One region of the Gracilibacillus phocaeensis genome, then DNA from elsewhere that is predicted to be linked to it. Evidence: predicted binding sites of a transcription regulator. Region 1 holds the regulator's gene; each other region holds the start of a gene.
The links. The regulator Rex, encoded in region 1, represses fermentation and respiration genes when NADH is low (regulators of the CRP and FNR family bind a similar motif). The targets are predictions, from matches to a motif close to TTGTGAAATATTTCACAA.
Positions count from the first base shown of each region.

Region 2: E0E32_RS19340 (anaerobic sulfatase maturase) is a predicted target of Rex. The motif match lies at 1,488-1,505, and genes of this name have one in related genera.
Region 3: E0E32_RS13335 (formate/nitrite transporter family protein) is a predicted target of Rex. The motif match lies at 1,165-1,182, and genes of this name have one in related genera.
Region 4: E0E32_RS09420 (FAD:protein FMN transferase) is a predicted target of Rex. The motif match lies at 2,115-2,132, and genes of this name have one in related genera.

Region 1 covers NZ_LR131144.1:12,753-16,180, forward strand. The annotation lists gene E0E32_RS08035 (ABC-F family ATP-binding cassette domain-containing protein) at 1-373, opposite strand, end outside; gene E0E32_RS08040 (redox-sensing transcriptional repressor Rex) at 643-1,311, shown strand; gene E0E32_RS08045 (YdiK family protein) at 1,364-1,570, opposite strand; gene E0E32_RS08050 (CPBP family intramembrane glutamic endopeptidase) at 1,578-2,285, opposite strand; gene groES (co-chaperone GroES) at 2,606-2,890, shown strand; gene groL (chaperonin GroEL) at 2,951-3,428, shown strand, end outside.
Region 2 covers NZ_LR131145.1:688,047-691,474, forward strand. The annotation lists gene E0E32_RS19340 (anaerobic sulfatase maturase) at 169-1,428, opposite strand; gene E0E32_RS19350 (hypothetical protein) at 3,321-3,428, opposite strand, start outside.
Region 3 covers NZ_LR131144.1:1,143,969-1,147,396, forward strand. The annotation lists gene E0E32_RS13330 (hypothetical protein) at 1-183, opposite strand, end outside; gene E0E32_RS13335 (formate/nitrite transporter family protein) at 270-1,118, opposite strand; gene E0E32_RS13340 (arylamine N-acetyltransferase family protein) at 1,332-2,105, shown strand; gene E0E32_RS13345 (cupin domain-containing protein) at 2,154-2,795, opposite strand; gene E0E32_RS13350 (aldo/keto reductase) at 2,987-3,428, shown strand, end outside.
Region 4 covers NZ_LR131144.1:355,389-358,816, reverse strand. The annotation lists gene menA (1,4-dihydroxy-2-naphthoate polyprenyltransferase) at 18-959, opposite strand; gene E0E32_RS09420 (FAD:protein FMN transferase) at 976-2,031, opposite strand; gene E0E32_RS09415 (FAD-dependent oxidoreductase) at 2,376-3,428, shown strand, end outside.

The DNA of each region.
Region 1 (3,428 bases):
TCAACAGTTGTTGGTATGCCTGCTGGTCATCAAGTAGATCAGGATCACCCATCTTTGCTTCCATTTCGCGTAGGGCTTGTTCTTCTTGTTGAAAGTGTTGAAAAATCTGCAGCATTTCCTGCCAGATTGTTTCGTTGGAGTCTAAGCCAGTGTGCTGTGCAAGATAGCCAAGCGAGACCTCCTTTGGTTTGTGAATTTCTCCTTCATCATACCCAAGTTGTCCCGAAATGATATTTAATAAAGTGGATTTACCAGCTCCATTACGACCTACTATCGCAATCCGATCGTGCTGCTTGACTTCCAGCTTTATGTTTGACAAAATCAGTTCTGCACCAAACTGTTTTGTGAGATTGTTTACTTGTAAATAAATCATCTTTTTCACCTCTGCTGTCCTTAGTTTATCACAGCGCTAACCGTCCGTAAAATCCCCACGATTAAAGGCGGAACCGTGTGGAAAACGGTTGGTAACATCCTGATAAGTCTCGCTCTATCGTAAAGAGCTTCGTCCTGCAATGTGACCGATTGATTACTTAGTGAAATAGTTCACGACTTTTCTGTGTTTTTCTGTTAGAATAGAGATAGGTGAATCAGTCTTCATGAGGATACCTCACATTCACTAATCGAAAGTAAGGAGAATCAGTGATGCCAAATCAAAATAAAATACCACAAGCTACAGCGAAACGTTTACCACTGTATTATCGTTTTTTAAATAATTTGCATATCCAAGGAAAATCACGTGTATCTTCCAAAGAATTAAGCGAGGCTATAAAGGTGGATTCTGCAACGATTCGACGAGATTTTTCCTATTTTGGTGCATTAGGAAAAAAAGGATACGGCTATAATGTCGAGTATTTGCTTGGTTTCTTCCGTAAAACGTTAGATCAAGATGAAAGTACTCCTGTTGCCTTAGTCGGTGTGGGGAATTTGGGTACGGCCTTCCTTAATTATAACTTTACTAAGAATAATAATACAAGAATTGACATGGCATTTGATGCGGACCATGACAAGGTAGGGACACAGGTAGGTAATATTCAGGTGCATCATATCGATGACTTGGAGAAAGAGCTAGAAGATATTTCTGTAGCCATTCTGACTGTTCCTGTGTCGGAGGCGCAGCAAATGACCGATCGTTTAGTGGAGTTAGGGGTAAACGGTATTCTGAACTTTACGCCAGCAAGGATTACGGTACCGGACCATGTCCGGGTACATCATATCGATTTAGCGATTGAATTACAGTCTTTAGTCTATTTCATGAAGCATTACCCGTTGGAAGAAGAACCAAAGCAAGGTAGAAAAAAGACACGTACGTAATAAAAAAATGGAGTAGGACAGGCTGATGCTTGGTCCTACTCCATTTTTTGTGTTATTTTTTTTTGCGTTGTTCCTGCTTGATGCGTCGGTGTAGGCCAACCAAGCGAATCGCTAATACAAAGTCGATGGTTGCAAAGATCACTAATAATATTGTAAAAAAGTTAAAGACTGTATCCTCCACAAATCTTATCGCCAAAAAAGTAAATAATATCCCTAAAGCGAAATAAAAGATAGCAGAGCGTAATGGTGAAATACGCATGTGATGATTATCCCCCAATGAGTATGAGCATTAAGTCATTTAATTGTTTCATTTGTTCTTCTAATTCTTCCGGGTCAATTGATAGCTGGGCAATAATGGCGATGGTGTTCATCGACATATGAACAATAATAGGTACAAGGATCCGTTTTGTTTCTACATAGATAAAGGATAACACCATTGCTACAGCGGTATAAATTAGGATATGGCTAAAATCCATATGAACGACCGCGAAAACAACACCAGATAATAATGCTGCAAAGAAGAAATTCATTCGTTTATAAAGTGTACCAAAAATCGCCTTACGAAATACCAATTCCTCCAGAATAGGCCCTAAGATGGCAATAATCATAATAAAGATTGGCGACTGCCGGGCGATATTGCTTAAGTTCATCGTATTTTCTGAGCCAGGTGGAATTCCGAATACAAGGGCTTCAATAGCAACGGCTGCATATTGCGCCAGCATGACCATAATAAATCCTAACACGGACCATAGCACAATGGAACCAATCTTTTTTTGTCTCAGTTGGAAGAATTCCTTTATTTCATCTCGCAATAAATAAAGGGATAACAGCAAGGCTAATGCAAAAGTCACCACCGACCAGCCAACTGTAAATGCTGCAGGATCTTCAATCTGAGGAAGAAACGGTAATGCCAGATAAGCAGATAACTGCATGATGATATACGTTAAAATCACATAAATATATTTTTTCTCCAAAGTCAAACGTCTCCTTTAGATTCTTTTTAACCCATGCTAAATATTTTAACACATAACCTGCGTGAAATTGAACTAGTATGTCTGTAGGTGGTTTCAACTTTTAAAGTATATGAGAACAAACAGCCCATCATTCATGCAATCCATGTAGTGATGTTGCAGGTGGCTGAGTAGGTATTGCTTTTTTCCTATTTAAAAAAATAAAATTAAAATACTTGCAAAAAAGTGAAGTTTTCATTATTATAATAATTGTGTTAGCACTCCTCTTGAATGAGTGCTAATAAAACAAAATGAATGAGAAAATCAAGGAGGTAACATAAAAGATGCTTAAACCATTAGGTGATCGTGTCATTATCGAACTTGTAGAGCAAGAAGAAAAAACGGCAAGTGGAATTGTTCTTCCAGATTCTGCGCAAGAAAAACCACAAGAAGGTAAGGTGGTAGCTGTTGGTTCAGGACGTGTAACAGAACACGGAGAAAAGATTGCACCAGAGGTAGAAGAAGGCAATACCATTATTTTCTCTAAATTCGCTGGAACTGAAGTGAAGTATGAAGGAAAAGATTACTTAATTCTTCGTGAAAATGATGTATTAGCTGTTATTGGCTAAAGGACGAAGAACACTTATTTAAAATAACATAGTTCAAAAATTTAAGGAGGTTTTTTCATTATGGCTAAGGAATTAAAATTTAGTGAAGACGCTCGTCGTGCGATGCTGCGCGGGGTGGACACACTGGCAAATGCAGTAAAAGTAACGTTAGGACCAAAAGGACGTAACGTTGTATTAGATAAAAAATTCGGATCTCCACTTATTACAAATGATGGTGTTACCATTGCCAAAGAAATCGAATTAGAAGATTCCTTTGAAAATATGGGTGCACAACTAGTTTCAGAGGTTGCTTCTCAAACAAATGATGTAGCTGGTGATGGTACAACCACTGCAACAGTTCTTGCACAAGCAATGATCCAAGAAGGATTGAAAAACGTGGCTTCCGGTGCTAACCCAGTAGGCGTTCGTCGCGGAATTGAGCAAGCAGTTGAAATAGCAACGAAAGAATTGCGCAACATCTCCAACCCAGTGGAAGGAAGAGAGTCGATTGCACAAGTAGCTTCGATTTCTTCTTCTGATGAGGAAGTAGGTCAGTTTA
Region 2 (3,428 bases), on a different contig from region 1:
TTTCGTTTTCTGTTTTTATCCTACCATGTTCCATGATGAGTGTAAACAACAGCAAAAGACTATATATATTCTATGAAGTATACAGGGTCATGAAATGCACTTCTCGCAATAGTCAACCTTCCACTCCAAACGATAAAGCAGTTCCCATCCCGCTATCCGCTAAAAAGACTAAACTCTATCTAATAAAGGCTCACAACATTTCTTGAATTTCTTATTACTGCCGCAGAGGCATAACTCATTTCGCCCTGGCAAGGGTTCTCCTGACCGATAATAGTGATTAATATTCGTCTTCCTGATTTTCTGGGCAACCTTTGTTATTTTTTTGTTGGCATAACGATAGACCTGCTGATAGCTTTCACAAAAATAATCAACGCCGGTCGTCGTCTGATCGCTTACTCGGTTTCTTGGACATCCACCATGACACAAGGAGAGAAATTCACACTGTTTGCATTGGTCAGGGAGATTTGGTTTCATGGCAAGAAAGTCATCCCATTTTTCATGGTGGGCTATTTCCGACAAGGTATCTTGTCCCACGTTGCCTAAACGATAATCTTCGTGAATAAAAAAATCACAGGGATATGCATCCCCATTTTGTTCCAATACCAGCATCTTAGGACACATTTCTTGGTGCACACACAGTTCGGCCTGCTGATGCAGTAATACCGCTAAGATGTTATCAAAGAAGCGAATCGATAGCTTCGGATCGCCGTCATTGTACCAATAGTGAAATGATTCACATAAAAAGTCGCCATATTCCCTCGGCGTGATGTGAAATACACCGGGCTGATCCACATGCTGTGATTGAAAGTCCATGCACGGAATAAATTGGACAAAGTCAAACTGTTCCCGTTGATAAAAATCCATTAATGCCTTGGCATGGTGGACATTATTTTCATGAATAACGGTCAATACATTAAAATCCACTTCGTAATCTCGTAGATGCTGGATCCCCTTCATAATCGCCTGATAGCTACCTTTACCGGTACTGGTTACGCGACGTTGGTCATTGATTTCCTCCGGGCCATCGATACTTACCCCGACCAAAAAGTTATATTTCTTGAAAAACGCCGCCCATTTCTCATTAATCATGGTTCCATTGGTCTGAATACTGTTACTGATCATTGTCCGTTTTGGGGCATGCTTGGCCTGCAATGCCACAACCTTTTCAAAAAAAGGCAACCCTGCAAGCAGCGGTTCTCCCCCTTGCCAGGCAAAGCTGACGACACCATTAGATGCTGCCATATATTCCTTAATAAACTTTTCTAACACCTCGTCCTTAATTCGTTCGATATGCCCTGCTCTGCCGCCACAACGACTATAATAGCAATAATCACAAGCAAGATTACAAGCCCCTGACACCGTCTTCCACATCACACCGGAAATCATTGGTTGCTTCCTGTTGATGACAGGCGTTTCAATCTCTACCATTTCGACATTCCTCCTCTCCCTATTATTGTATCCCAATTAAGATAGCGCCTTCAATAACATTGGGTATTAATTCATATATTGTTCACTTACAGCTTCAGTATGGAGCTAACAATGAAGAAGTATACGATGCGAAACTACATTTAGAGGTTAAATAGCACTCCTGTAGTTCTCATCTACTGTAAATGACTTAGTTTCTATACTCTAAAATATTTTCTGGTAAAATATGAATAAAAATGCTCGCTTAATATTTTAATTTACTTTCTTATTACCATCTTTTTTATAACTCACAAATCTAATGAAAGTTGGTAGCATAACAATGACTGTCACAAATAATAATACCTTCTCGGGTACCATATAATAAAATGTATCATTAATAATATAAACAGTTAGAATTGTCAGATAAGCAAGTAAAAAAATAGGCTCATATATTGTTTTACTGAACATTACAGGTTTCTTCATATGAATCAATATAAACAATCCTGCTAATAAAATGAAAAAGGTCATGATATCTCCCTCACTTTATTGTGGGCATACACCACTGCATATTCTAAGCCAGTGAAATCAATTCTAACAACCTTGCTATATTCGAACAAATAATATCTTGAGATTCCATGCATTGAACTACCCCCACTTCATTTTCTAATGAAAATTTGAAGTGGGAGATTCCTGCGAACACCGGTGCATCCACCAGTTTTTTAGCAGGCTAACCCCGTCATCCCAACGGTTCGTGCTTTATATCTTGTACGCCCGACTCGCCACACGTCCTACTTTAGCTTGATTTTCGCAACTTCGGGTCGTGTGGGGCGACTGAACGTTGAAGATTTTACGTTGCAGACGATTTTCCTGCAACAACCTCCTATCTTCAGTTTTCAAAGAGCAACTTACAATTATATTATAGCACAAATGTTCGCTGTTTTCAACTATTTAGGATACTACCGACATTCATCTCCCACCTACTCATTGGGCTATGCCCTTCACATTCCTTGAGGTGGGAGTCTTCTGTCGGAGTTTGATAAAGAATAAAAAGATAACTAAAAAACAACCTTTGCTGGAATTTTTTAAGATCAAGTTATAAAGAAGAATTTAAGGATTTTTGTGGATATTTCCTTCATTTTTAGATGGCTTAACCACGTTACGATAAATGTGTAAGACCAAGTTTTATGGTAATAGATTCGGTTCTGATGAAGATTTTCTATATCCACAGGCTGTAGAATATATCAACGGAAATAACACGGCAATTGTAGCATTGAGAAGATCTCTTGTAACTACATAAGATGTACCTGGACGGACACAAGAGCAAGGAGAACAGATAGCTGCAGCATTTAGAGATATTGTCTTAGAATCAGTAGATAATGAATAATTAATTACAAAAATAGAGAACCAACTAAAATGAAATCGGTTCTCTATTTAGGCATATTCTCCTCTCATTCTTCTAAAAAGACGGAGAAATTCTAGATATTCATGTAATAAGACGGGAAATAATAAAATGATTAAGCCCACTATAGCAAAAATTATGTTAACACTAAGAAATTTTTTCGACTCAAAAAAATTACGACGGCATACAGGAAAGTGCCTGCAAAAACAGCTTCTTTGAGTTCTATACCAAATCGAAACAAAAATCCGACTGGATCAACCCCCTCTTCATTTGGTTCTTGTATATCGGTATAAATGGTCCAATAAACTAGTATTAAGATAATATAACCTATTATTAATAATGTGGAGCTGATTGTTTTTTTATTGATATCGCTACACACCTTCCTGTAACCATACTGCCAGCAATTGCATTTGTTAACGGTAGAGTAATAAAATGGGACTGTTGCACAACTAAATAATTGATATGCAACACCCCCTTCATGCTAGCTTTATGCATTTCATTAAATACTCTTCTTTGCTTACACGTCTAATCGCCGACGAAGCTTTAGAGCCGAAATAGCGAATATAACGAAGGCTGTTAATGCACCAGAAGTAACCATTATCAATACATTTCCTATCGGAGGGTT
Region 3 (3,428 bases), 1.1 Mb from region 1:
TTGCTCTTTAAACCAAAGAGAGGTCTCCATCTTCATAAATTGATGACTTACGACATACAATCTTTTATTGGTTAAATATAAGTCACCAAAATAGATTGTCTGCATGCCATTAAAACCTTCAAATAATCCTGTTAATGTCGAATACAGTTTTTCACCTTGTTGCAGATTTCGTATATGATTCATTGGTTCTCCTCCTTGACTTGAAATGGGTATAGATTCACTCTAATTGATGAAATGCATTTCAAGTCAAGCAAGATTTTCTACTCACGCTATTTAAATTCTGAGGACCATTCTGGCTCTTCTTTTCTTTGTTCTTTGTTTAAAGCTTTCTGAAGAGCAGGTTTCTCTGCGGTTTGCTTATCGGTTACGCCATACCAATAGGCGGCTCCGATAAAGACAGCCCCACCGACGATATTACCAAGGGATACCGGGATGAGATTGGCAAACATGCCCACTAAAGACACAGTTTCTGGGTGAGGCACCAATAATGCTAACGATAATAAGGACATATTGGCCACACTGTGCTCAAATCCAGATGTAATAAAGGCAAACAAACACCAGAAAATCATAATTAATTTTGCCGTTTCGTTTTTCAGTTTAAAGGAACACCAGACTGCTAAACAAACAAGAATGTTACAAAAGATCCCGCGTACAAACAATTCCATAAACGGTGTGTTCATCTTACCACTGGCCAAGGAAGTAACATAATTGGCCGTCTCCCCAGTAGCTAAACCAGAATAATAGAACAGCACGGCTATCAAAATCGCTCCGACAAAATTGCCCAGATAACTATAGAGCCATATATTCCCGGCATCTAAGACCGTTGTTTTCTTCGTTAACCATCCAATGGTCATTGTCATATTATTCCCTGTAAACAGATCGGCGCCTGCCATAATGACAAGACTCAAAGCAACACCAAAGGCCATTCCTGTCACAATTTTGGTACCGGCAAACTGTTGTGGTTCCAGCAGACCGCCAATTGTAGCAATTAACACGATGCCAAGCCCGACAAAAAATCCGGCAAGCATGGTCATTACTAAATACTTGCTTTTACTCGTTTGTAGTTGATTTCGTTTGGACACAGCCGTATTGCTTAAGGCAGTTATCGTTTCCTTCACTGTTTATTCCCCCATTGTCTGAATTAATCAGCGTACTTCGCCTTTTATGTGAATATATTCACATAAAACAAAAGACTACTTCGGCTTCTTTATTATGTTACCTCTATTATAGCATATTGTAACATGGAGATGTATAAACATTTTGTGTCAAGTACAACTATCGCTTATAATGAAGAATAAGTAACGATGTATTTTTTGTTTGGAGGGATATAGATGAAAGCACAGCAATCACCTAATGTAAGCGATTATTTGAAGCGGATCAAGTATGACGGGCCATTAGATGGGAGTGCCAACATGCTTGCTCGTTTGCAGGCAAGCCATCTACATACCGTGCCTTATGAGAACCTTGACATCCTGGATCAGGTGCCGCTATCACTAGCTATTCCTGATGTATTCGACAAAATTGTCACGCGAGGCAGAGGGGGTTATTGTTTTGAATTGAATGCCCTATTTGGCTGGCTGCTTCGGGAGCTTGGCTATTCGGTTACGGATTATTTTGCCCGATTTTGGCGTGATGAAACCGATTTGCCGCCAAAACGACGCCATCACGTATTACAAGTGGAAACAGAGGGGAAACTTTATTTATGTGATGTCGGTGTGGGTGGTATTATCCCTAAGCGCCCAATTGAAATGGTGGAACGACTTGAACAGCGCCAGGGAGAGGAATGCTATCAATTGGTGAGAGATTCACAATTTGGCTGGGTGCTCCAGGAATGGAAAAAAGATCAATGGCAGCGACTCTATTCTTTCTCAGAGGAACCACAGCTGCCACGTGACTTTTTGATGGCCAATTATTGGTGTGAAAACAGCCCGGATTCTATTTTCACCAAGACAGTGATGTTGTCTGTCTTCACAGAGAATGGCAGAAATACGGTAGCTGGAGAAGAATTTCGATTATTTACTGATCAAGGAGTGCAAACGTTCACTCCGGCAAATAACGAAGAATATACGCAAGCTTTAAAAACTTACTTTGGGATCGTTCGATAAGCTGGTTACATGTACAACAATGAGGAATAACTCTTTGTTATACAAACATTAATAAGCACCATGATAATAAGGATATGTCGGATAAAAGGTTGACGACGTTTGCCCTGTGTATGGATAGGTATAGGGTAAATATTCTGTATAAGTAGTCTCTTGCCTCTGACAGCCATCAGGTGGCCCAATAATGACCGTTTGTTTAATGGGTTCTACTGCCTCCTGCCACTCCTGTTTATCTAAACAATAACTATTGGCCATAACCTCACTAGGTGTTAAACGCAAAATATCGGAGCCGAATATCGCTTGAGGATATGGGGCATCAAATATTGCTAACAAGTGCGTATCGTCCACCGTTGCTACTTCATAATGCCAAAAACCTTGAGGAACATTAGCGATTTGTCCTGGCTGAATCGGAATATGATGAAGTTGATTGGTGAAAGGATTAATAAAAGAGACGATTGCCGCTCCACTGACACAATATACGATTTCAGAGGCATTTTGATGAATATGCGGCTCTACATATTTTCCTTGACTTAAGTAAATATCAAGGATAGAAGCATTTCCCAATGTGTTAACTTGGTCCCTGCCCACAGCATTAATAAAATTTTGCTGATCTCTTTGGAAAAACGGATTGTTTCGTAAATCGAAATAAAATTGGTTATTAGGTGACTGATAATCAATATATAAGACTGCCATTTTTCTGACTCACACCCCCTATCTTATTTAGGTGTGATCAGTATATGATACATCCGCCCAAACGTTCCTTTAGCCGTGTTTATCAAAAATTAAGGTTTCCTCCTCTTGACTATTCGAGCTCCCCTAGGAGTCGCAAGTTTAAGGTTTCCTATCAAAGGGTAATAAGGATATGGAAAGGAGAGATGCTAAAAATGATTAACCAAATACCAGTAAAAACGCTACATGATGGCGTAGTTATTCCATCGGTTGGATTTGGTACCTATCAGTTAAAAGGAAGTCAAGGAGCGCAAGCTATCAACCATGCCATTACCAATGGTTACCGATTGCTAGATACTGCCTATAACTATGAAAATGAAGCAACTGTTGGAGAAGCTGTCCGACGAACCACGGTGCCACGTGAGGAATTGTTCATTACCTCAAAGCTGCCTGGTCGATATCATCATTATGATGATGCTGTCACTACCATTCAAGAGTCACTCTATAGAGCCAATCTCGATTACTATGATTTATACTTAATTCATTGGCCTAACCCAATTCAAGATCATTATGTGGAAGCTTGGCAGGCCTTAATAGATGCAAAGAAATGGGGCTATATCCGTTCCATCGGTGTATGTAACTTTATGCCAGAGCACT
Region 4 (3,428 bases), 340 kb from region 1:
CCTTCTCTATCAAACTATCATGATAAGAATACCGCTGCAAGCAAGGTAATCGTCATCATCCCATTCACCAGCATCATATTCTTTAAGGACAATGGGAATGTTTCCAATTTGCTTTGTCTTTGCTTAAATAACTTGATACTTTTCATAATAGGCCACAAAACAAGAAATACCAGCAGGACATAAGCAGGTAAAACCTGTATCAATACCGCACCTAAAATAGCGAGAAATGCCAAAAAATAAAGCAAATGGAATAATCTTAAGGCGTTTTTTCTGCCAATATAATAAGGTAGTGTAAAACGCTGGTTGGCAACATCCTCTTCTAAGTCACAAATATTGTTGGCCAGCATAATGTTAGCAATCGTCAACACGGCTGGTAATGATATGAGAAAAATCTCCAACATCAATAAGACATCTAGTTCAAACGTAATCATACGGCCGCTCCAGCCTAAATGGGCAATCCCTTGATCGAATGCATTGACGTAAATAATGAGAAAGGTAATACCAAACCCCATGGTAACACCTGAAAACACTTCGCCAAGCGGCATACGAGACAGCGGAATCGGCCCAAACGTATAAAAAATACCAATCGCAAAACATAACATGCCGATGATTAATACAAACAAGTCGGTACGAAATACCAGCCAAACTCCTAGTAAAGAAGCAATAGCCAGCATCGTGATAATCGTTGCTACTACTACTTTTTCCGGGATTTTCTCTTGTCCAATCACATTAGATTGTTCTCGGTAGTCATCGCTTACTGCTTTTTTATAATCCATGTAATTATTAATCGCCGTTGTCGTCAAATCAAACAACAACATCGCACAAAAGAAAATGATGGTATTGACTGGTTGAATAACCTCATAACGATATATCACAAATAACAGACCAATCAAAAATGGAAATAAACTCGCTAATTTCGTACGAATCTCTACTAATTTCAAAAATGTAGTACCCCTCATCCTAATCTCCCCCCTATTATTCCAGGCTAAACGCCTCATTCGTTAACTCAAATTGATCAACTAGCCCTTCTGTTGTGTATACTTCCTTATCCTTCGTAATGAATATTGCCTCTACACCCTCAAACTCCTCGATAAATTCCATTCCTGCTTGGAGACCTTTTGAGAACAAAATCGTAGACAAGGCATCACCGTCGATCGAATCATCACTAATAATTGAAACACTGGCTAATTCACCATCAAATGGATAACCTGTTTTAGGATCTAATAAGTGGTGATACCTTTGCCCATCCACTTCCAAATAGCGTTCATAAATCCCTGAAGTAACAATAGATTGATTGACCGTCATCAGCTTACCAACCGTTTCTCCCCTATCCATAAAAGGATTTTGAATACCTACTGTCCACTGTCCACCTGATGGCTGATCACCCAACACGTATATATTTCCTCCCAAATCAATAATAGCCGTTGTCACACCCTGCTCTTCCAGAAGCTGTACAATCTCATCAGCAATATAACCTTTAGCAATCGCCCCTAAGTCTAACAGCATATTCGCTTCTTGAAGCAGAACCGATTGATCGGCTTGATCTAATGCCACTTGTTCGTAATGAACGAGTGGCAATACCTGATCAATCTCTTCTTCTGTTGGTTTTCTTGCATTATCCATACCAATATTCCAAAGACCGGTAATTGGACCGATCGTAATATCAAAGGAACCGTCAGCTAACTCACTATAATTCTTCCCTGCCTCAATCACACTATATACATCGTCTGATACTGGAACAGGCTGCTTCCCAGCTTGCTGATTTATTTCATTGACCTCACTGCCATCTTCATTCATCGTGATTTTATCTTCCAATTCTCTTACTCGATCAAAGGTTTTGTCTAGTACCGCTTCTTTCTCTTCGTCATAAATTTTGACCGTTACCACAGTACCCAATAAAAACTCGGTTTCTTCATAAGGTTTGTCGGTTAAGCTGCGCTGATCGTCTGCTTGACTAGTACCATTAGAACATCCTGCCATAATCAACATACTAATGATGCCTAAAATCCACGTTTGTCTCCACATGTTTATCCACCCCTTCTTATTCGTTTGACTAATCCATTGCATTCCCCATCAAACTAGTTATTCTTTTCACAATGTTTTAGTTATATTTATTGTTAATTATTTCACAAACTTTATATTTTAATTGTACAACGTTTTTGTCTGTATGTCTATAAAAATATTGCATATATTGTTATATACCAATGTTTTTTCTGTGATCCTGTTTTCTATAACATGATTCTATTTTTGTTTAATTTGTGAAATCTTTATCATTTTTATAGACAAATGAGCAAAGTGTGTTACAATGTAATTGATCACAATTTCACAAAGTAAAGTGATCAAGGATATTTATTAAGTAAAGGAGTGGAGAGATAATGACCAAGAAGAATATTGTTATCATTGGGGCAGGTTATGCTGGTGTTCATGCCGCTAAGAAATTAGCGAAAAAGTACAAAAAAAATGATGAAGTCACCATCACGCTAATTGATCGTCATTCCTATCATACGATGATGACAGAATTACACGAGGTAGCTGCACATCGTGTGGAGCCTTCTGCTATTCAATTTGACTTACGGCGGTTATTTAATCGTACAAAAGTGAATCTTGTCACAGACAATGTCACAAAGGTGGATCATGATAGTAAAACCATCCATACTGAACATGGGGAATATGCATTTGACTATCTTATTTTAGGAATGGGTGGAGAGGCCAATGATTTCGGCACACCTGGTGTAAAAGAGCATGGTTTCACCCTTTGGTCTTGGGAGGATGCTGTTCGCGTTCGTCATCACTTAGAAGATGTGGTGAAACGAGCTGCGTTAGAGCGTGACCCTGAGAAGCGACAAGCCATGTTAACTTTTACCGTTTGCGGATCTGGTTTTACTGGCATTGAAATGATTGGGGAATTAATCGAATGGAAATACCGACTGGCCAAAGAAAATAAACTAGACGAAGAGGATATTCAATTGTATGTAGTAGAAGCAATGTCTACTATTCTGAATATGTTGGACCGCAAAAGTGCCGACAAAGCGGAAGCCTATTTAAATAAAAAAGGCGTCAAACTGTTGAAAAATTCACCAATTGTCGAAGTAAAAGAGGACAGTGTGGTATTTGAATCTGGAGAGACCCTGCCTACCCACACCTTAATATGGACAGCAGGTGTCAAAGCAAACTCGGATACAGAGGAATATGGTATTCCAAGCGCTAGAGCAGGTCGCTTAAAAGTAAATGAGTATATGGAAGCGGAAGATTTGGAAGATGTCTATGTCATAGGGGACTTGGCTTACTTTGAAGAAGAAGAGGGAAAACCAACCCCGCAAATTGTCGAAGCAGCAGAGCAAACAGGTGTAACTGCAGCTAAATCAATTATTGCCGAGATCGATAACGGCCAAAAAGAGGCTTATGACGGTAAATATCACGGCACAATG